4 regions of the Sporosarcina koreensis genome follow, and region 1 is predicted to be linked to each of the others. Evidence: riboswitches for the same ligand, from Rfam matches in the RefSeq annotation. Region 1 holds a riboswitch; each other region holds the start of a gene.
The links. A riboswitch is a leader RNA that binds a small molecule or an ion and turns the genes downstream of it on or off. The one in region 1 is predicted to bind S-adenosylmethionine.

Region 1 (5,030 bases):
CAGCAGCACTTTGAAGATGATTGTACTTGTTTTCGCACCCATCGATCTCGCAGCTTCGATAACGCCTCTATCGATTTCACGCAAGCCGATCATGACCATCCGCGCATAAAACGGGGCAGCCCCGATGACGAGAGCCGGGATGGCCGCTTCCGGACCACGCATCGATCCAACGAGCAAGGTTGTGAAAGGGATAATGAGTATGATCAAAATAATAAAAGGGATTGAGCGGAATATATTGACGAAAGCTCCCGTAATGCCGTATACCAATTTATTTTTCCAAAGCTGGCCTGGGCTTGATAAGAATAGGAGCACGCCGAGAACAATCCCGAAAATGAATGTATATAAAGTGGAGATTCCTGTCATATATAATGTTTCAACTGTTGCTTCCCACATTTTATCCCAGTTAACATGTTGAAATAGTTCTTCATTCATTGCCGATCACCTCTGTCTGTACGCCTAGTTCATGGAGATAGGCAATCGCTGTATCAATATCATTTTCATTGCCGAGAAGCTGTAAAATGAGTGAGCCATAAGCGCCGCCTTTTGTATGGGAGATATTCCCTTGGACGATATTCACGTCGACATCGAATTTCCGGATCAAGCTTGCCAACACAGGATGCTCTGTCTTCTCCCCGACAAATACGAGTTTGATGAGCGTCCCTCCCGGCAAATGAGCTATCGCTTGATCGGTTCCAGCCGGTTCCGTCACTTGGGAAACGAACCGTTTTGTAATCGGAGCTTGCGGGGACTGGAACACATCCAGCACCGGACCGATTTCTACGACTTTCCCGGCTTCCATGACCGCCACGCGATGGCAGATTTTCCGGATGACATGCATTTCATGCGTAATCAGTACAATCGTCAAACCAAGCCGTTCATTAATATTTGTCAACAGATCCAGAATCGCATCTGTCGTTTCCGGGTCAAGCGCGGAAGTCGCTTCATCACAAAGCAGCACTTCAGGATCATTTGCCAATGCGCGAGCAATTCCGACACGCTGCTTTTGACCGCCGGAAAGTTCGGAAGGATAAGCATCTTCCCTGCCACTCAATCCGACGAGCTCAATCAGTTCCGCCACTTTCCGTTCGCGGTCTGCCTTTTTCACTCCGGCGATTTCAAGCGGGAATGCTATGTTTTGCTTCACTGTACGGGACCAAAGCAAATTGAAATGTTGGAATATCATGCTTATCTTTTGTCTTGCTTCCCGCAGCTCTTTACCTGTAAAGGCCGATATTTCACGGTTTCCGATTTTGATTGTCCCCGTTGTCGGAGTCTCTAGCCCATTCAATAGGCGAATCAATGTACTTTTCCCGGCACCGCTGTAACCGATGATGCCAAAGATTTCACCCTCATCAATCGTTAGGGACACACCGTCCACCGCCAGAATTTCATCATTCGTCCGGCCGAACCTTTTTTTCACGTCTTTCAGTTGGATCATCATTATCACCTCTACCACTATCTTGTCCAAAATAAAAACCTTTCCGCGGATAAGCAGAAAGGCTAAAACGTTATATCAAATAAACGTCAATCCGATCTCTCATCTCTCAAAGCAAACGCTTTGTGTGACTTGGCACCATTTCACTTCCGTGACGGTTGCCGGGCTTCATAGGGCACTTCCCTCCACCTCTCTTTATAAGAGCGACATATTCAGTTAAAGTTAATAGATATACTTATATCATGGCTTGCTGACTACTGTCAACCTATTTTCTCAAGAAGATGCGGAATAGATTGAAAAGCATAGATTTTATGGACGACTTCCCCACTCTTCTGGATTAAAAGACAAGGGACACTTTCGATTTCATAGTCGACAGCGAGGTCCTCTACATAATTCAGATCCGCCTTCCCAATCGGCAAATTTGGTTTCATAGCAGCAATGACTTCCATCATTTTCGAAGCAACTGCACAAGTTCCGCACATCGGCGTATATAAATAATATATCGATTCCGGAAAATCTAATTTGCTCATTTCCCATTGCTCACGTGTCCAGTTTTCGATATTGGTCACAATTGATCACCTTCAAAGTAAAAATTCGGGATGCACCTCAAAATTCTCAGAGAGGAGGACGGCGGCAAGCACACGGTACGGCGTCGTTTCGACTTGGCGATACGTCCGTTCCGTATAAAGATGGGTCGCTTCCGGATAATATCTTTTGAATAAAGACCTGATTTTATCGCCGGATTCATCGGCATCCAGAAACACGAACAGTTCGCAATCCTCATAAGGCAAAAGGATCTCCTCGATGCGATAAGGGCTCACAGTCCCGTTCGTGCATATGATTTCAACCGGTTCCGCCAGCACCTTTTGCAATCGCTTCCGATCCGATCCGCCTTCGACGATCAGGACTTTTTGATGTTCCACTTGCACGACACCCCCTTAAACAAAAGCGTAGGGCGGCGATTAGCCTCGACAGGCGCTGGAGGGCTTGAAAAAAAGGCGGTTTTTGCCTTTTCTTTTAAGCCCGAAGCGACCCGAGAGGCTGCCACCCGAAGCTAGATGAAACTACCGCATTAGAAGTTTACCCATCATACCTGGAATTTATCGTTTCCCATCCATTGAAAAAAGCGCCGGAGTTAAAGATCCAGGCGCCACTTAAACGATTACTCGCCGACAGTCATTTTGTCGTAGTCTTCAGCTGACATGAGTTTATCGAGTTCGGATTCGTCTGATGCTTCTACAACGATCATCCAAGCACCTTCAAATGGAGATTCGTTCACCAATTCAGGGCTGTCTTCCAATTCCTCGTTCACTTCAACAACTTTACCGCTGATCGGAGCATACAGTTCAGAAACAGTTTTCACTGACTCGACACTGCCGAATGGCTCGTCTGCTTTCACTTCGTCTCCAACTTGCGGCAATTCAACGAAAACGATATCGCCAAGTTCGGATTGTGCGAAATGTGTAATACCGATACGATACTTTCCGCCTTCATCTTTTACCCACTCATGTTCTTCTGAATAACGAAATTCTTTAGGTGTGCTCATCCCGTACCCCTCCATAAGTATACAATTATTGATTTCCATTCAATTTTGACATATTCCGAAGCTAAAGACAAGAAAGTATATTAGGCTCCCCAAACTTCTTCAAACTGGTCTTCCTTGAAGCCGACAGTCACTTTCGCGCCATCTGTCACAAGCGGTCTTTTCATCAGCATGCCATCCGTCGCCAGCAGCTCGACCTTCTCGTCATCCGTCATCTCGGGCAGTTTATCCTTCAAATTCAATTCCCGGTATTTCATGCCGCTCACATTGAAGAACTTCTTAATATCCAAGCCGGAGTTCCCGATCATTTGTTGAAGCTCCTCTTTTGACGGTGGATTTTCAACGATGTTGACATCTACGAATTCCAACCCCGCGGTTTCCAACCACTTTTTCGCTTTCCTGCATGTCCCACATTTCGGGTAACCGTAATATATTAAAGACAATTCGCAACACCTCCATTTTCCCCAAGTATAACAGAGAAGCCGCCCGGGATAAAAATAACCCGGGCGGTGTCCTATCAAACGACGTATTTTTCAGCGTCAATCAATTTGACGGATGCTTCGCGCTTTTTCGCGATGATGTTGTATGGATTCGAACGTGTCAATTTACGCAATGCAGATAGCATCATGCGTTGGTTATCGCCTTCGACGGATGCAAGGAGAGTTTCTTTCGCATCTTTCTCAATTGCTTCGAACGCTTCTTGGCAGAAGATTTCAGTGTAAAGGATCTTCTGTTGCTCTTTCTCTTCACCATTTTTAGCGATTGCTTTCTCCGTACGGAGCAATGCGGATTCCATTGCGAAGATGTTATTTGCGATGTCAGCAATATTCACGAGAACTTCCTGTTCTTTATCAAGTTGAGTGCCGAATCGTTGTGCCGCCATTCCAGCTGCAAGCAAACCGATTTTCTTCGCGTTTTTCACGAGCACTTTCTCTTGGGCAAGCGCTTCGTCGCCGATTTCTTCCGGCATCATCATAAGCAGCTCTTCCTGCAATTTTTGCGCCTGTTCAAGTAAAGGCAATTCGCCTTTCATCGCCTTCTTCAAGAACGTTCCCGGAACGATCATACGGTTGATTTCATTCGTTCCTTCAAAGATACGGTTAATGCGGGAATCGCGGTAAGCGCGCTCAACTTCATACTCTTGCATGAACCCGTATCCGCCATGCAATTGGACAGCCTCGTCAACGACGTAGTCAAGCACTTCGGAACCGACAACTTTGTTGATGGAGCATTCGATTGCATATTCTGCAATGGAAGCTGCAACCGCTTTTCCGTCTTTTTGCTGTTCCGGAGTCATTTGGCTGTTGCGCTCTTCGAAATACCCTACTGTACGGTAGATTAAGCTTTCCGTCGCATAGATCTTTGATGCCATCGTTGCAAGCTTTTCTTTTGTCAGGTTGAATGAAGAAATCGGAGTTTTGAACTGTTGGCGCTGATTCGCGTACGTAACCGCCAATTCAAAAGCACGTTTGGAACCGCCGACTGTACCTACGCCCAGTTTATAACGGCCGATGTTCAAAATGTTGAATGCGATGATATGCCCTCTGCCGATTTCACCTAACAGGTTTTCAACAGGAACTTGCGCATCTTCAAGGATCAATGTACGAGTAGAAGACGACTTGATGCCCATCTTCTTCTCTTCCGCACCTACGGATACACCTGGGAATTCCCTTTCAACGATGAATGCCGTGAATTTATCGCCATCCACTTTCGCATAAACGACGAATACATCTGCGAATCCCGCGTTTGTGATCCATTGTTTTTCACCATTCAACACATAGTGTGTACCGGCTTCGTTCAGCTTCGCTGTTGTCTTTGCACCAAGCGCGTCAGATCCGGAGCCGGGTTCAGTCAATGCATAAGCGGAAATTTTATCGCCGGATACGGAGTTCGGCAAATACTTTTTCTTCTGTTCTTCATTTCCGAATAGGACGATCGGCAATGTTCCAATTCCGACGTGCGCTCCGTGTGTGATGGAGAAGCCGCCAGCGACGGACATTTTTTCAGCGATCAATGCAGAAGAGATTTTATCAAGGCCGAGACCGTCGTATT
Region 2 (5,030 bases), on a different contig from region 1:
GACCACATCTCCGGCGGACGCCAAATTGCCGAAGCTGTGAATGGAACGTACTGGCTGCCACCGAAAGATGCAACAGAAGTGACATTTGATTACGAACCGCTGGAAGATGGCCGAGTCATAACGGTAGGGACATCGAAAATCGATATTCAGGCGATTTACTCACCAGGCCATACAATCGGCTCCACTTCGTTTATTGTCGATGATGCTTATTTATTGTCAGGAGATATTTTATTCATCGATTCGATCGGGCGTCCGGACCTTGCGGGATTGGCAGAAGATTGGGTTGGTGATCTACGTGAAACTCTATATAGCCGTTACCGTCAGTTGGCGGAAGATCTGCTCGTTCTTCCAGCACACTTCATGATCATCGAAGAGTTGAATGATGACGGAAGTGTTTCGGAAAAGTTAGGGACTCTGTTCGCGAAAAACCACGGCTTGAATATCGAGGATGAACAGGAATTCCGTCAAATGGTGACAGGAAACTTGCCGCCTCAACCAAATGCTTACCAAGAAATCCGCCAGACGAACATGGGTAAAATCACGCCTGACGAAGAAACACAGCGTGAAATGGAAATCGGACCGAATCGCTGTGCGGTAAGGTAATTTAATCAAAAAGGAGAAGATGAAAAATGAACATTACAAAACTATTAGACGCAAAAGGGTTGGCATGCCCAATGCCGGTTGTACGTGCAAGAAAGACGATGAAGGAAATGGAGATAGGGGAAATCCTTGAAATTCAGGCGACTGACAAAGGATCTATGGCAGATCTGACAGCATGGGCAAAATCCAGCGGCCACGAAATGGTCGACCAAAAAGAAGAAGCAGGCGTCTTCACGTTTTATATTAAGAAAGGCTAATAGTAGGGAAGGGGGTATCTGAGCAGATACCCTTTTCCTAATTAAGGAGGTTGGAACTTTTGGATATGACATTTCTTATAACGATTTTCCTCATCGGATTTATAGGATCCTTCGTTTCCGGCATGGTCGGAATCGGCGGATCGATCATCAAATACCCGATGCTGTTATATATTCCGCCAATGCTCGGACTTGTCGCATTCTCTGCGCATGAAGTTTCAGGAATCAGCGCGATTCAAGTGTTCTTCGCGACAATCTCCGGCGTATGGGCGTATCGAAAAAGCGGCTATCTCAATAAGACGTTGATCATCTATATGGGCAGTGCAATTTTAGTCGGAAGCTTCATCGGGGGATATGGTTCCAATTTGATTTCTGAAGGAAGCATCAATCTTGTGTATGGAGTCTTGGCAACGATTGCGGCCATCATGATGTTCATTCCGAAAAAAGGATTGGATGATATCCCGGCGGATCAAGTTGTTTTCGATAAATGGCTTGCAGCCGTGCTTGCCTTCATCGTTGGGATTGCGGCTGGCATCGTCGGCGCTGCAGGGGCATTCATTCTTGTACCAATCATGCTCGTCGTCTTGAAAATCCCGACGCGCATGACAATTGCAACATCGCTTGCGATCACATTCATCTCGTCGATCGGCTCGACTGTAGGGAAGATTATGACGGACCAGGTTCTTTACGGGCCGGCTGCGGTCATGATCATAGCAAGCATCCTCGCCGCGCCACTAGGTGCAAAAGCAGGACAGAAGATGAATACGAAAGTGTTGCAGGGGGTATTGGCGGTGTTGATTTTAGCGACCGCTGTGAAGATTTGGATGGATTTTTAGAAGGTCTAAAGTCCTGAAATGAGCATAACTAGTGTTAATTCGCGCATAACTAGCCTAAATTCGCGCAAAACATGCCTTAACTCGCGCATAATCAGCCTGAATATGCGCAAAAACCTCCAATACTCGCGCAAAACGAGAAAAAACAGAAGCCTCATCACGAGTGCTTCTGTTTTTTCTTGAATGAAGTGCGAATACGCGGCTCAGTCCCCTTAAGTATCCGTTTGAAGTTTTCAATATGCTTCCAGATGGCCATTATGAAAAGCAATACTGCAATCAGTATCGGCCAATAGCCTTCGAGCCAAACGGCCATAGCCAAGAGAGTAATATATAACATGATGACGCCGAAAACAAGAATGTCTGACAGGATGGCCACAAGAATGAATAGGATGAACCCGGCAAGTCCGAACCGCCAGTCGATGGCGAATAAAACCCCAATCACTGTTGCGGTACCTTTCCCGCCGTTGAACTTCATATGGAAAGGAAAGTTATGGCCAAATATGACAGCGGCCCCGACAACGAATAATAGCAATGTGATGGCTTCCGCCGGCAGTCCGAAATGTCCGGCAAGTAATCTTACAGCAATGACCGAGAAGATGCCTTTGCCAATATCAATCAATGCAACAAGTGCGCCATACCGTTTCCCGAGAACGATCATCGCATTCGACGCCCCGGCATTTTTCACTCCGGTCTCTTTCAAATTAACCCCCGAAATCCAGAGAGCGACTGTTGATCCATGCAAGCAGCCGACCAAATATCCACAAACTATAGTAGCTAAAATCCATAATGTCATAAGAATCCCCCACGATACATAGATTACGTTATCCTTCGCCTAAAGTAGGCTGGCAACCGCCTGAAACGATGCTTCAATCGCCTGAAGTAGACTGGCGACCGCCTGAAACGCTGTTCCAACCGCCTGAAACGAGCGCATCATGCGGCTTAACCTTGCTCAGAGCCAAGCACGCCCAGTCCAACTACTAAAAACTATTATAACACCTCAGATAAAGCGCAAGTTTCAGAAAAAAATAAATTCACCCCTTGACTTTTAAAAAATAGTCTCCTATACTGTTCAACAAGATGAAAAACTGAATACCCAAACTCTTATCAAGAGCGGCGGAGGGACTAGGCCCTGCGATGCCCGGCAACCGGCAAGTGACGAACTTGCAAAGGTGCTACTTCCTACAGATTCGTGAAAACGGTCTGAAAGATAAGAGGAGGAATAAGCGAAAGCGTAACCCTTCTCTTAGCGAAAGGGGTTATTTTTTTTATTCCAAAACCCCCAACGCCTCCGCATTGCCTTTTCATCTTAAAAAATCCACTGGAGGTAATAACAATGACAAACCATCAACTTCAACCAGAAACTCTTCTCTTACACGGAGGCCAAAAGCCGGACCCTGTTACAGGCTCACGCGCTGTGCCGATCCACCGTACTACCGCATTTGTTTTCCGCGACACTGAACATGCCCAAAACTTATTTGCCCTGCAGGAAGCAGGCAATATCTACACACGGATCACGAATCCGACCGTTGCCGTTTTTGAAGAGCGGGTTGCGCTTTTAGAAGGCGGGACTGCCGCAGTCGCTCTGTCTTCCGGAATGGCTGCCATTGCCTTTTCCATTTTGAACATCGCAGGAGCAGGGGACGAAATCGTCGCTGCGGGCAATCTATACGGCGGTACGTATAACTTATTCGCCGTCACGCTCCCTCGCTACGGTATCAATGTGAAATTCGTGGACGCGGACGAACCTGAGAACTTCCGTGCCGCGATTACAGATAAAACGAAAGCGATTTTCGCTGAAACAATCGGAAACCCGAGCCTTCAAGTGCTCGATATCGAAGCGGTCGCAAACATCGCCCATGAGAATGAAATTCCGTTCATTATCGATAACACATTCGCATCCCCATACGGATCGAATCCAATCGAGTTCGGAGCGGACGTCGTCATTCATTCCGCAACGAAATGGATCGGCGGCCACGGAACGACAATCGGCGGTGTCGTTGTCGATGCAGGGAAATTCGACTGGACGAGAGGCAAGTTTCCGGGCTTCACGGAGCCTGATGCAACATACCACGGTTTGCGCTACGGAATTGACACGGCGGGAGCGGCATTCGCTACGAAGCTCCGCGTCCAATTGCTGCGCGACTTCGGGCCATGTCTAGATCCTGACAGTGCATTCAACTTCCTTCAAGGGCTGGAGACGCTCCATTTGCGTGTGACACGCCATAATGAAAATGCTGTGAAAGTGGCTGAATTCCTACAGGCTCATCCGTCTGTGGAATGGGTCACTTACACAGGACTTGAAGATCACCCGACGTATGAAAATGCCAAGAAATATTTGAAAAACGGCTTCGGCTCGATCATCGTTTTCGGTATTAAAGGCGGACGTGAAGCAGGGCGCAAAGTGATCGATAATATTACGCTATGGTCGCATGTCGCGAACGTGGGCGATGCAAAATCACTGATTATTCACCCGGCATCAACGACACATCAGCAATTGTCTGCGGAAGACTTGAAAAAGACAGGTACGCCAGAGGAATTGATCCGTCTGTCTGTCGGGCTTGAGTCAACGGAAGATATTATTGCAGACCTCAAGCAGGCGATCGAGAAAGCAACACCTGTTGAAGTACGCTAAACGGAATAACAGCTAGCTGCGGGCGCCAGATGCTCGGGTCATAAGTCGAAGCTGCAGTGTGGCAAAAAGCGCCACTTCGCAGTTTCGCCTTATGCCTGTCGCATCTAAGCAGGCGCCCTCCGCTTTAGAAAAGGAAAGGGTGGTTTCATGCCGTCAATCAAAGTGGCCATACTCGGTTTCGGTACGGTCGGTGAAGGTGTCTACAGAATCCTGCAGGAGAAGCGGGAAGAGATTAAAAAGAGCACTGGTTTCACCGTTGATGTCGTATCCATCCTTGTGAAAGACAAGGCGAAAGAACGCATGCCGATTAAAGGCGCGCAAATTACTGATAACATTCAGGAAATATTGAATAACCCGGAAATCGATGTCGTTTTCGAAGCGATTGTCGGGGAAGAGCCTGCCTATACGTATTTGTCTGATGCGATCGAGAAGGGCTGTCACATCATCACTGCGAATAAAACGATGTTTGCAAAACACGGACCTGCTTTATTGAAACATGCCGAGTTCCGTGATGTGCAAGTCGGATTCGAAGCGACAACCGCCGGCGGTGTCCCGATTATCCGGACAGTGACCAATCTTCTAGCTGGCGACCGCGTCAAACGGATCCAGGGCATTTTAAATGGGACGTCGAATTTCATTTTGACGAAAATGCGTGATGAAGGATCCTCATTCAAGCAGGCGCTTTCGGCTGCACAGCAAAACGGCTATGCA
Region 3 (5,030 bases), on a different contig from region 1:
ATGATTCCTGCCACGATGGCACAAGCAACTAAACCGATAAATCCGAGCAACACTAAAAAGCTGATCGCCATTATTGAATCGCCTGCCTCACTTTTCTAGTACTATAATAAACGCTATGAATTCCCATAAAGTTCCCCAATAATTGAGCCCTTGCACGGTTAATGGAGCCTTTGTTGGAATAATGGAACCCTTGATAGAATAATCGAACCCGTGTGCAAATAATTGAGCCCTTGCAATTTTAAGTGGGTAGTTTCATCTTTATAGTCATAAAAAAAGCAACACATCTTTTATCGATGTGCTGCTTCTTTTCATTTACTCATAAACAGTCAATCCTGCTTTCGCAATCAATTCTTCCGCTTTGTCCGTCTGTTCCCAAGGGAGTTCGACGTCAGTGCGTCCGAAATGGCCGTATGCTGCAGTCTGCTTATAGATCGGGCGGCGCAGGTCGAGCATTTTAATGATGCCTGCCGGACGTAAGTCGAATAGCTCACGTACGATTTCGACGAGTTTGCTTTCCTCGACTTTGCCTGTTCCGAACGTATCGATGGAAATTGAAACCGGTTTTGCAACACCGATTGCGTAAGCCAATTGAACTTCGCAACGATCCGCGAGCCCAGCCGCTACGATGTTCTTCGCTACGTAACGCGCAGCATAGGATGCTGAACGGTCAACTTTTGTCGCGTCTTTTCCGGAGAATGCACCGCCGCCATGACGTGCATAGCCGCCATATGTGTCAACGATGATTTTCCGACCTGTCAAGCCTGCATCCCCTTGCGGTCCGCCGATAACGAAACGGCCAGATGGGTTAATGAAGTATTTTGTCTCTTCATCAAGTAATTCTGCCGGTACGACAGGGTAGATGACATGTTCTTTAATGTCTTGTTGAATTTGTTCCAACGTGATATCAGGATGGTGTTGAGTCGAGATGACGATCGTATCAATCCGCACCGGATTATTATCCTCATCATACTCCACCGTCACTTGCGTTTTTCCATCCGGACGCAAGTAGTCGAGCGTATCATCTTTTCTAACTTGCGCCAGCCTGCGTGCCAACTTATGGGATAAGCTGATCGGCATCGGCATAAGCTCCGGCGTTTCATTGCAAGCATAACCGAACATCAAACCTTGGTCCCCTGCTCCAATCGCTTCAAGCTCTTCATCACTCATTGTCCCTTCGCGGGCCTCAAGCGCCTGATCGACACTCGCCGCGATATCAGGGGATTGTTCGTCGATGGACGTCAACACGGATGACGTCTCCCAGTCGAATCCGAATTTAGCGCGTGTATAGCCGATTTCCTTCACTGTGTCCCGCACGACTTTGGGGATGTCTACGTACGTTGTTGTCGTGATTTCTCCGATGACAAGCACGAGCCCTGTCGTAATTGTCGTTTCACACGCTACGCGTGCATTCGGGTCTTCTTCTAAAATAGCGTCCAAAATGGCGTCAGAAATCTGATCGCACATTTTGTCCGGATGTCCTTCTGTTACCGATTCCGAAGTGAATAATCGGCGATTTGTCATTGTAGTTTCCTCCTTAACGGCTTGCAAATATTGATACGGTACTCTAATTGTCCCAGTAAGTTCAGCGCCTAGAGATTCGACGTCAACATACACAAGGATTAAGGGCCTGACAATATAAAAAGCCCTTCGCTCACGTAAATATACATGAGGAAAGGCATAATTTCAAAAGCAGCACCTTTCACTCTTATCGTCCAAGGAATTCAACCTTGCTCCAGGTTTGGCACCTTCTCGCGGCCAAAATGGTCCACGCAGGTTGCCGGGCTTCATAGGGCCTGTCCCTCCGCCAGCTCGGGATAAGAGTATCCGTTCAATAAACAATCCTACGAAAAAGTTTGCACTTTGTCAAACATTTTTAGACATATGTACTTGAGTTTTTCATTAGTATAGATTATTATTCTAAATGTGTTATACTATTTACGAAATGTGATGAAACCCATCAAATGGGATTACATGCAAAGGACGGTACCAAAAAATGATTTCAGCTAAAATTGAAAACGGATTACACGAGTTACTTTCAGGCAACAACGTAAACATACAGCCTTCAGTGGCGGAACTTGTTGAAAAAGCGACTTCCCGAGGTGAAGCGAAACTTTCCGCAGACGGCGCCCTCACTGCCGAGACAGGAAAGTATACAGGCCGTTCTCCTGAGGATAAGTATATTGTCGAAGAAGAGACTTCAAAAGACAAAATCGACTGGGGCAAAGTGAACCGCCCAATCTCATCTGAAATCTTTGATTCATTATATAAGAAAGTTCTTAACCACCTAAAAGCGAAGGAAGAGCTATTCGTATTCAAAGGCTTTGCAGGAGCAGATAAAAACTCCCAGCTTTCCATTCAAGTCGTCAATGAATTCGCATGGCAAAACCTTTTCGTCCATAACCTGTTCATCCGCCCGACTGAAGAAGAATTGAAAACGCATGAAGCACAATTCACAGTCATTGCGGCTCCGACATTCAAAGCGGATCCTGCAGTGGACGGAACGAAATCCGAGACCTTCATCATTGTATCACTTGAGAAGCGCATTGTGTTGATTGGCGGTACGGAATATGCGGGAGAAATGAAAAAATCGATCTTCTCCGTCATGAACTATTTGCTTCCTGAACGCGGAATCCTTTCCATGCACTGCTCGGCAAACGTCGGTGAAGAAGGAGATGTGGCTTTATTCTTCGGTCTTTCCGGCACAGGAAAAACGACTCTTTCCGCGGATGCTAACCGTAAATTGATCGGTGACGATGAGCACGGCTGGTCCGATCATGGCGTATTCAATATTGAAGGCGGCTGCTATGCGAAAACGATTAATCTTTCAGCAGAAAAAGAGCCTGAAATTTACGGAGCGATCCGTTTCGGTTCCGTTCTGGAAAATGTCGTTTTGGATGAGAAGACGCGCAAGCCGGACTACGATGACAATTCATTGACTGAAAACACGCGTGCAGCGTATCCGATCCATTATATCGACAATATTGCTGTTCCATCAGTAGCGGGTCATCCGAAGACGATCATCTTCTTGACTGCAGATGCATTCGGCGTATTGCCTCCGATCTCGAAGTTGACGAAAGAGCAAGCGATGTACCACTTCCTAAGCGGCTTCACTTCAAAGCTTGCGGGAACTGAGCGCGGCGTCACTTCACCGGAAGCAACATTCTCCACTTGCTTTGGAGCTCCTTTCCTTCCATTGCCTGCAACGGTCTATGCGGAAATGCTCGGGAAGAACATCGATGAACATAACGCCCAAGTATTCCTTGTCAACACTGGTTGGACTGGCGGCGAATACGGCGTAGGTAAACGTATGGCATTGAAACATACACGTACTATGGTCAATGCAGCGATTGCCGGCGAATTGAACAATGTAGAATTCGAAGAGAATGCAATCTTCGGTCTTGCGATGCCAAAAGCAATTGACGGCGTGCCAACTGAAGTGTTGAACCCTCGTAATGCATGGAGCGATCCAGCTGCATACGATCAAAAAGCCAAGGAATTGGCAGACCTTTTCCGTGAAAACTTCAAGAAATTCGGTCATGTTTCTGAAGATATCACTCAAAAAGGCGGACCAATCGCATAATAAACAAGAAATCCAGGTGCGAAAAAACGCACCTGGATTTTTTTCATTAAAGACCGCCTATATATTCCCCTGTTGCCTCATCCAATCACATAAGTCCCGCACAATCTGTGCATTATGCGCGGTCGGGAAGTAATGGGTATACTCAGGGAAATACCAAGTTTCGTACTGCTTTTCCTTTTCCCGTAAAGCATCTTCAAGCAAAATCGCCTGTTCGAATGAAACATTATCATCCTTCATTCCATGGATAATCAATACAGGAGCATCGATTTCATCCACCCTGAATAGCGCTGTGCGTTCCCGATATGCATCGGGCATGCTATTCGGCGTGCCGCCGATTACCCGTTTCATCATCCGGCGCATATCTTCCCGCTCGTTATATGTAAAGACGACATCCGAGACACCTGCCCATGTTACTACAGACGTGATATCCTCCCGTAATATCGCTGTCCACAGCGCCATGATGCCGCCACGGGAGAAAGCATACAGGTGGATACGGTCCTTGTTCAACTTCGGGCTTTGCTTCAGCACCTCAACGGCATTGACCGCATCTTGGCGATCATCCCCCGCGAACTCATCACGTCCTTCGCCGCCCCTGTTCCCTCGATAATAGGGTGCGAAAACGACGAAACCTTGTGAAGCAAATTGGGCAATGCGCGCGGGACGGACCATGCCGACATGCTGAATGCCTCCGCGCAAGTAAATGATCCCTTCATAATTGCCTCCGCTAACCGGTTCGGCAAGCAATCCCTTCACTTTCAATCCATCCGACCAATACGTTATTTCCTCAAGACGGATGTTTGGATTCGGCGATGGATAATCCCTCCGGTGAAAAATAGATCCGTTAGGAGGCATATGCATTCACCCACTTCCGTATTTCCGCCATACCGGCATCTTTCATATGAAAACTCAACTCATCACAGTTGTCCAATTCTTCGTCCGTCATCCATAAAGCGCCTTCCGTTTCGAATAACTGCGGATTTTCTTCGATGCTGGACACTTTTCCGGTAAATACCGCCTTGCAAAATGTTACATTGCTTATGACGACGTATTCGGCGAACTTGACGAGATCTGATATCGTCACGCCTGTTTCTTCGATTGTTTCCCGTATCGCTGCGTCAAAAATCGTTTCGCCATCTTCCGCCTTGCCTCCCGGAAATTCGATGCCGCGGTTCGAGTGGCGTGTAACAAGCCATTTCCCCTCATGTTTTACTACAACGAGCACATGCCTCGCCTCCATGCCCATTCGATTTTCACCGAATGTCAGCTCGACATGCGCCCCCTGTAAATCTTTAAATGTCGTTGCTATTTGACTTCACGTCCTTTCACAATCAGTTGGATGGTTGAACGGGACCTGAAGTTATCATTGGTCTGCCCTTTGCAAAATACGGCAATTGTTCAATGAACTTCTTCGTTTCCTCATCCGTGAACTCATGAATCAATGCATAAAGTT
Region 4 (5,030 bases), on a different contig from region 1:
GGGCAGCCCGAACGACACGTTGCTCACGCCGAGCGTTGTCAAGCATCTCGGCATTTTCTCTTTGATCAGCCGGATGCCCTCGATCGTTTCAACTGCGGACCCGATGTATTGTGCATCACCCGTTCCAACAGGGAACACGAGCGGATCGAAAATGATATCTTCAGGGGCGATTCCCCATTTATTCACTAAAAGATCATAGGAACGTTCCGCGATTTCGAGCTTCCGTTCCCGCGTCACTGCCATCCCGATTTCGTCGATTGTTCCGACTACGACGGCTGCACCGAATTTCTTCACGAGAGGGAGCACCGCATCGAATCGTTCCTCGCCGTCCTCCAAGTTGATGGAGTTGATGATCGCTTTCCCTTGCGAGAATTTCAATGCCTCTTCGATGACTTTTTCATCGGTCGAATCGATGACGAGCGGCACTTTCACCTTTTTGACGACTTCCTGCATGAAGTTCTTCATGTCTTCGAGCTCATCCCGGTCAGGATTCGCGAGGCAGATATCGAGGACATGGGCGCCGCCGCGCACTTGAGCACGCGCGATCTCGGACGCTTCCTCGAATTTCTCCTCGACGATCAGCCGCTTGAACTTCCTGGACCCGATGACGTTCGTCCGCTCGCCGATCAATAGCGGACGCATTGAAGGATCATACAATAACGGTTCAATGCCCGAAACGGCGTGCTCATGCCCGTCCTCAGGCTGCTGCCGCGGTGCGAGGCCGTCAACCGCCTCTCGGATCGCACGGATATGGTCAGGAGTCGTTCCGCAACAGCCGCCGACCATGTTCAGCCATCCTTTTTCCGCAAACCCTTTCAGCTTCTGGGATAAGGATGCCGGCGATTCATGATAATGGCCCTCTTCGTCGGGCAGTCCGGCGTTCGGATAACAAGTGACGAAGCTTGTCGCAAGATCGGAAAGTGAGCGCAGGTGATCGGTCATGAATTCCGGTCCCGTCGCACAGTTCAATCCGACGGAAAGCGGCTTAATATGCTCGATGGAAATATAGAATGCCTCGATGCTTTGCCCGGCCAATGTCGTTCCCATCGGCTCGATTGTCCCCGAAATCATGACAGGTAGCTCGGTGCCCGTTTCGTCAAAAGCCCGCTTGATTCCGATGGTTCCTGCTTTCACATTGAGCATATCCTGGCTCGTTTCCATCAATAAAAGATCGGCGCCGCCCTTGATCAAAGCTTTCGCTTGGACGTAGAAGTCTTCGGAAAGCTTATCGAATGTAATGCCTCCTGTGACGGAAAGCGTCTTCGTTGTCGGGCCGATCGCTCCGGCGACGAAACGCGGCCAATCGGGTGTCGAATAATCGGTTGCGCACTGTTTCGCGATTTCCACAGCTCTTTTATTAATTTCAGAGGTGCGGTGGCCGAGGCTGAATTCGTCCAGTACAAGGGGAGTGCCCCCGAATGTGTTCGTGCAGATAATATCCGCCCCCGCCTCCAAATAGGCACGGTGGATTTTATCAAGGATATCGGGTCGAAGAATGTTCAAGTATTCGTTGCAGCCTTCGTATTCCTCTCCGCCGAAATCGTCTGCCGAGAGGTCTTCCGCTTGCAGCATCGTGCCCATCGCTCCGTCTATGATGAGGATTCTATCTTTCAATTGTTGTTCAATTGGATGTTTAGGCATGGACAATACTCCTCTCCTTCTCCGCGTCTAGCTTTCTAATATGGCTGATCAGTTCCAACGACATGTCGTAGCGGAGGAACGGTGTAATGATATAGATGCCGTTGAAGTATTCTGCGGCTGTGTCAATCAATTCCTTCGCGATATCGATGCCTTCACGTGTCGCTTTTGCACGGTCATCCCCGCATGCGGCCATCCTTTCGAGCACTTCTTCGGATAGCTTGATGCCCGGCACTTCATGATGCAGGAATTCCGCGTTCCGGATATTCGTCAGCGGCATGATACCGATGAAGATCGGTGTATCCAAATGCTTCGTCGCCTCGTAAATATCGACGATCTTCTCTTTCGTGTAAACGGGCTGGGTGATGAAATAATCCGCCCCGCATTCAATTTTCTTTTCAAGCCGCTGCACGGCGCGGTCAAGGACGCGGACATTCGGATTGAACGCCGCGGCGACCGAGAATTTCGCTTTTTTGCGAAGCGGCTTGCCTGTGAATGAAATTCCTTCGTTCAATTGTTTGATGAGCTGCAAGAGCTCCATGCTGGAGACGTCATAGACGCTCGTTGCGCCAGGGAAATCGCCAACTTTCGTCGGATCGCCCGTGACGGCAAGGATGTCATGGATGCCAAGCGCGTCGAGCCCCATGAGATGGGATTGCAGTCCGATCAAGTTATGGTCACGGCACGTCAAGTGGACGAGCGGACGTATATTATGTTCATGCTTCAACATCGATCCCATCGCCATATTGCTGATGCGAGGGGAGGCGAGTGAGTTATCCGCCAACGTGACGGCGTCGACTCCGGCTGCTTGCAATTGTTTCGCGCCTTCAAAGTATTGCTCCGTTTCCAAATGGCGCGGTGTATCAAGCTCTACGATGACCGTCCGCTCCGTCTTCGCTTTTATGTGAAGTGGGACCTGTTTTGCAGGCTCCGCTTCACGGATGATGATCGGCTTCTGCGGGGAAACGGTTTTCTCTATCACTGGCGGCAGCCCAGCCAACTGCTTTTTCGCAGCCGTGATATGCTTCGGCGTCGTTCCGCAGCATCCGCCGATCAGACGGACGCCCTCTTCGCGAAGGAATGTTGCCGCCCGTCCGAAATAATCGGCTTCGGAAGCATAGACAATCCTGCCGTCCTCGACATCAAGCAAGCTTGCATTCGGGGCTGCGGACAAGAACGCCTTCTCCGGAATCGTCACGTTTTCAAATGCCTGTATCGTATGGAAAGGGCCTAACCGGCAATTGACGCCGACAATATCCGCACCAAGCGATTCGAGCTGATGAAGGGCGTCATTGAGATGCATTCCATTTTGCAGCACACCGGGCTCATCCATCGCGACTTGCGCAATGAGCGGAACATCTGTGAGTTTCCGCAGTTCGGTGACGACCGTCGACAATTCTTCAAAATCATAATACGTTTCAAGCAACAGTCCATCAGGGTCACCTGACAGCAAAGCATCCGCCTGTTCACTCACGATTGTAAGCACTTCGGCAAGCGACGCATCGCTTTTCCGGATGCCCCTCAACCCGCCGATCGTGCCGAGCACGTACTGATTGCCTGGCGCGGCTGCGCGCTTCGCAATCCGGATCGCCGCCTCGTTGAATTCCTTCACGCGGTTCTCCAATCCGTAACGAGCAAGCTTCAGCGAGTTGGCGCCATATGTATTCGTCTGGATGACATCCGCCCCTGCATCGATATATTCGCGGTGGATCTTCTCAATGATTTCAGGCTTCTCCACGTTCAATTCCTCATAACTGAAGTCGATGCCATATGAATAAAGCAGCGTCCCCATCGCGCCATCCGCCACTAGTACATTATCTTTCAACCGATCAAGCAATCTCATAAGAAATCATCCTTTCTTCATCTCTGCAATTTCCCATACAAAAAATTTCGACAGAATTGAAAAATAAAAAAGCCTTCGCTGAAAAAAGAAGGCTTTGAATATGCGATGTAGCTCGCTCCTTCTCATCTGCCAAGCCGATAGCGACCTGCTGGAATTAGCACCTGACCGAATACGGCTGGTTGCTGAAGCTTCGACGGGCCAGTCCCTCAGCTTCTCTTGATAAGAAATGGTTATGCAGTTGTTTGAATAATTTAAAACATCATATCGTTAATTGTTTGATACGTCAATAGCCGAATTGTGATAGAATTGGCATATGAACAAAAAGTAGAAGGTGAATACGTTGAGGATTTTCAAATTTGCCGTTCCGATCGCACTCCTTGTCGCCGGTATTTCATGGTGGATGCTCTCCAAAAACTTTCAAGAAGTACCTGGGACATCCAGAGTGTGGATAACAATAGGCGCCGCCATCCTAAGCGGGATTATTGCCCATTTTTTATTTCCGAAAAGCGAAGACAACTGACGTTGATACACGAACCGATAGCCAATTTAGCTGTCGGTTTTTTTACTCCGTAATGATGGTTAACTCAAAATAAAAACAGGTTGACACAATTTAAGTTAACTTTTATTCTATTAAAGATAACTCAAATCACGAGGTGGATTATGACAACAGTTACAGTGAAAACAAAAAGCGGAATGAGCCCGCTTAGTCTCGTCTATTGTGGAATGTTTGCGGCATTGATGATGATCGGAGCGAATATTACAACGTTTGTGCCGTTCCTTATGATTGGCGGGGTGCCGATTACGTTGCAAACCTTTTTCGCCGTCTTGGCAGGATTAATTCTTGGAAGCCGTCTTGGCGCAATTTCGATGACGGTTTATGCGGTCGTGGGATTGGCAGGGGCACCTGTTTTTGCGAAGTTCTATGGGGGCTTCGGCGCTATACTACTTCCAACATTTGGTTTCATCGTCTCTTTCATATTGGTCGCATATGTTGCGGGGAAAATTGTCGAAAAGAATGGAAGTTTACGAAGTTACATTGTCGCAGGACTTGTAGGTCTCGTCGTGAATTATCTGTTTGGGACGAACTGGATGTATTTTGCATACAAGCTTTGGGCTGCAGCGCCTGACGCGTTCACATATAAGGTGGCGTGGATGTGGATGGTGCCGCCGCTGCCGAAAGACATTCTGTTATCGATCCTTGCCGGATACTTTGGACACAGGATGTATAAGGTGCTAAAGGTGAGACGCGCAATATAAAAATGAAAAAGGCGATCCTTCAAGTTGATGAATTTCAACTGAGCGGATCGCCTTTTTCCATTGATGGCGGCTGCCAAAGGGAAAAGTCCTCTTGCAGCATGAAATAGTCTTTGAGGGAGATGGATCCGTCAAATGGTTCCGCCTCAATCGTCTCAAGCATTTCATCAAACTGGTTTTCCTTGACGGCAGATATGTTCCGGTTCGTTATCCGCGCAGGAATCCGGTGCTTCCGGATCGTTTCGATCCATTCATCCAGAGACGGCTCACTGATGATGACCGTCTCGAAATACTT

Region 2: linked by a shared signal. The riboswitch ahead of ACFPTP_RS17950 (O-acetylhomoserine aminocarboxypropyltransferase/cysteine synthase family protein) and the one ahead of ACFPTP_RS04950 (methionine ABC transporter ATP-binding protein) in region 1 are both predicted to bind S-adenosylmethionine.
Region 3: linked by a shared signal. The riboswitch ahead of metK (methionine adenosyltransferase) and the one ahead of ACFPTP_RS04950 (methionine ABC transporter ATP-binding protein) in region 1 are both predicted to bind S-adenosylmethionine.
Region 4: linked by a shared signal. The riboswitch ahead of ACFPTP_RS01360 (bifunctional homocysteine S-methyltransferase/methylenetetrahydrofolate reductase) and the one ahead of ACFPTP_RS04950 (methionine ABC transporter ATP-binding protein) in region 1 are both predicted to bind S-adenosylmethionine.

What each region holds. Positions count from the first base shown of each region.
Region 1 covers NZ_JBHSNP010000009.1:215,125-220,154, reverse strand. The annotation lists gene ACFPTP_RS04955 (methionine ABC transporter permease) at 1-432, opposite strand, end outside; gene ACFPTP_RS04950 (methionine ABC transporter ATP-binding protein) at 425-1,438, opposite strand; SAM riboswitch class I at 1,535-1,639, opposite strand; gene ACFPTP_RS04945 (thioredoxin family protein) at 1,696-2,004, opposite strand; gene ACFPTP_RS04940 (toprim domain-containing protein) at 2,017-2,358, opposite strand; gene gcvH (glycine cleavage system protein GcvH) at 2,598-2,981, opposite strand; gene ACFPTP_RS04930 (arsenate reductase family protein) at 3,062-3,421, opposite strand; gene ACFPTP_RS04925 (acyl-CoA dehydrogenase family protein) at 3,496-5,030, opposite strand, start outside.
Region 2 covers NZ_JBHSNP010000029.1:437,647-442,676, reverse strand. The annotation lists gene ACFPTP_RS17970 (MBL fold metallo-hydrolase) at 1-603, shown strand, start outside; gene ACFPTP_RS17965 (sulfurtransferase TusA family protein) at 630-857, shown strand; gene ACFPTP_RS17960 (sulfite exporter TauE/SafE family protein) at 923-1,690, shown strand; gene ACFPTP_RS17955 (glycerol-3-phosphate acyltransferase) at 1,845-2,480, opposite strand; SAM riboswitch class I at 2,786-2,901, shown strand; gene ACFPTP_RS17950 (O-acetylhomoserine aminocarboxypropyltransferase/cysteine synthase family protein) at 3,021-4,319, shown strand; gene ACFPTP_RS17945 (homoserine dehydrogenase) at 4,467-5,030, shown strand, end outside.
Region 3 covers NZ_JBHSNP010000008.1:112,204-117,233, forward strand. The annotation lists gene metK (methionine adenosyltransferase) at 313-1,521, opposite strand; SAM riboswitch class I at 1,703-1,821, opposite strand; gene pckA (phosphoenolpyruvate carboxykinase (ATP)) at 1,994-3,580, shown strand; gene ACFPTP_RS03625 (alpha/beta hydrolase family protein) at 3,638-4,432, opposite strand; gene ACFPTP_RS03630 (NUDIX hydrolase) at 4,422-4,802, opposite strand; gene ACFPTP_RS03635 (transposase) at 4,909-5,030, opposite strand, start outside.
Region 4 covers NZ_JBHSNP010000002.1:275,734-280,763, forward strand. The annotation lists gene metH (methionine synthase) at 1-1,641, opposite strand, end outside; gene ACFPTP_RS01360 (bifunctional homocysteine S-methyltransferase/methylenetetrahydrofolate reductase) at 1,634-3,481, opposite strand; SAM riboswitch class I at 3,601-3,707, opposite strand; gene ACFPTP_RS01365 (histidine kinase) at 3,822-4,001, shown strand; gene ACFPTP_RS01370 (biotin transporter BioY) at 4,142-4,738, shown strand; gene ACFPTP_RS01375 (hypothetical protein) at 4,773-5,030, opposite strand, start outside.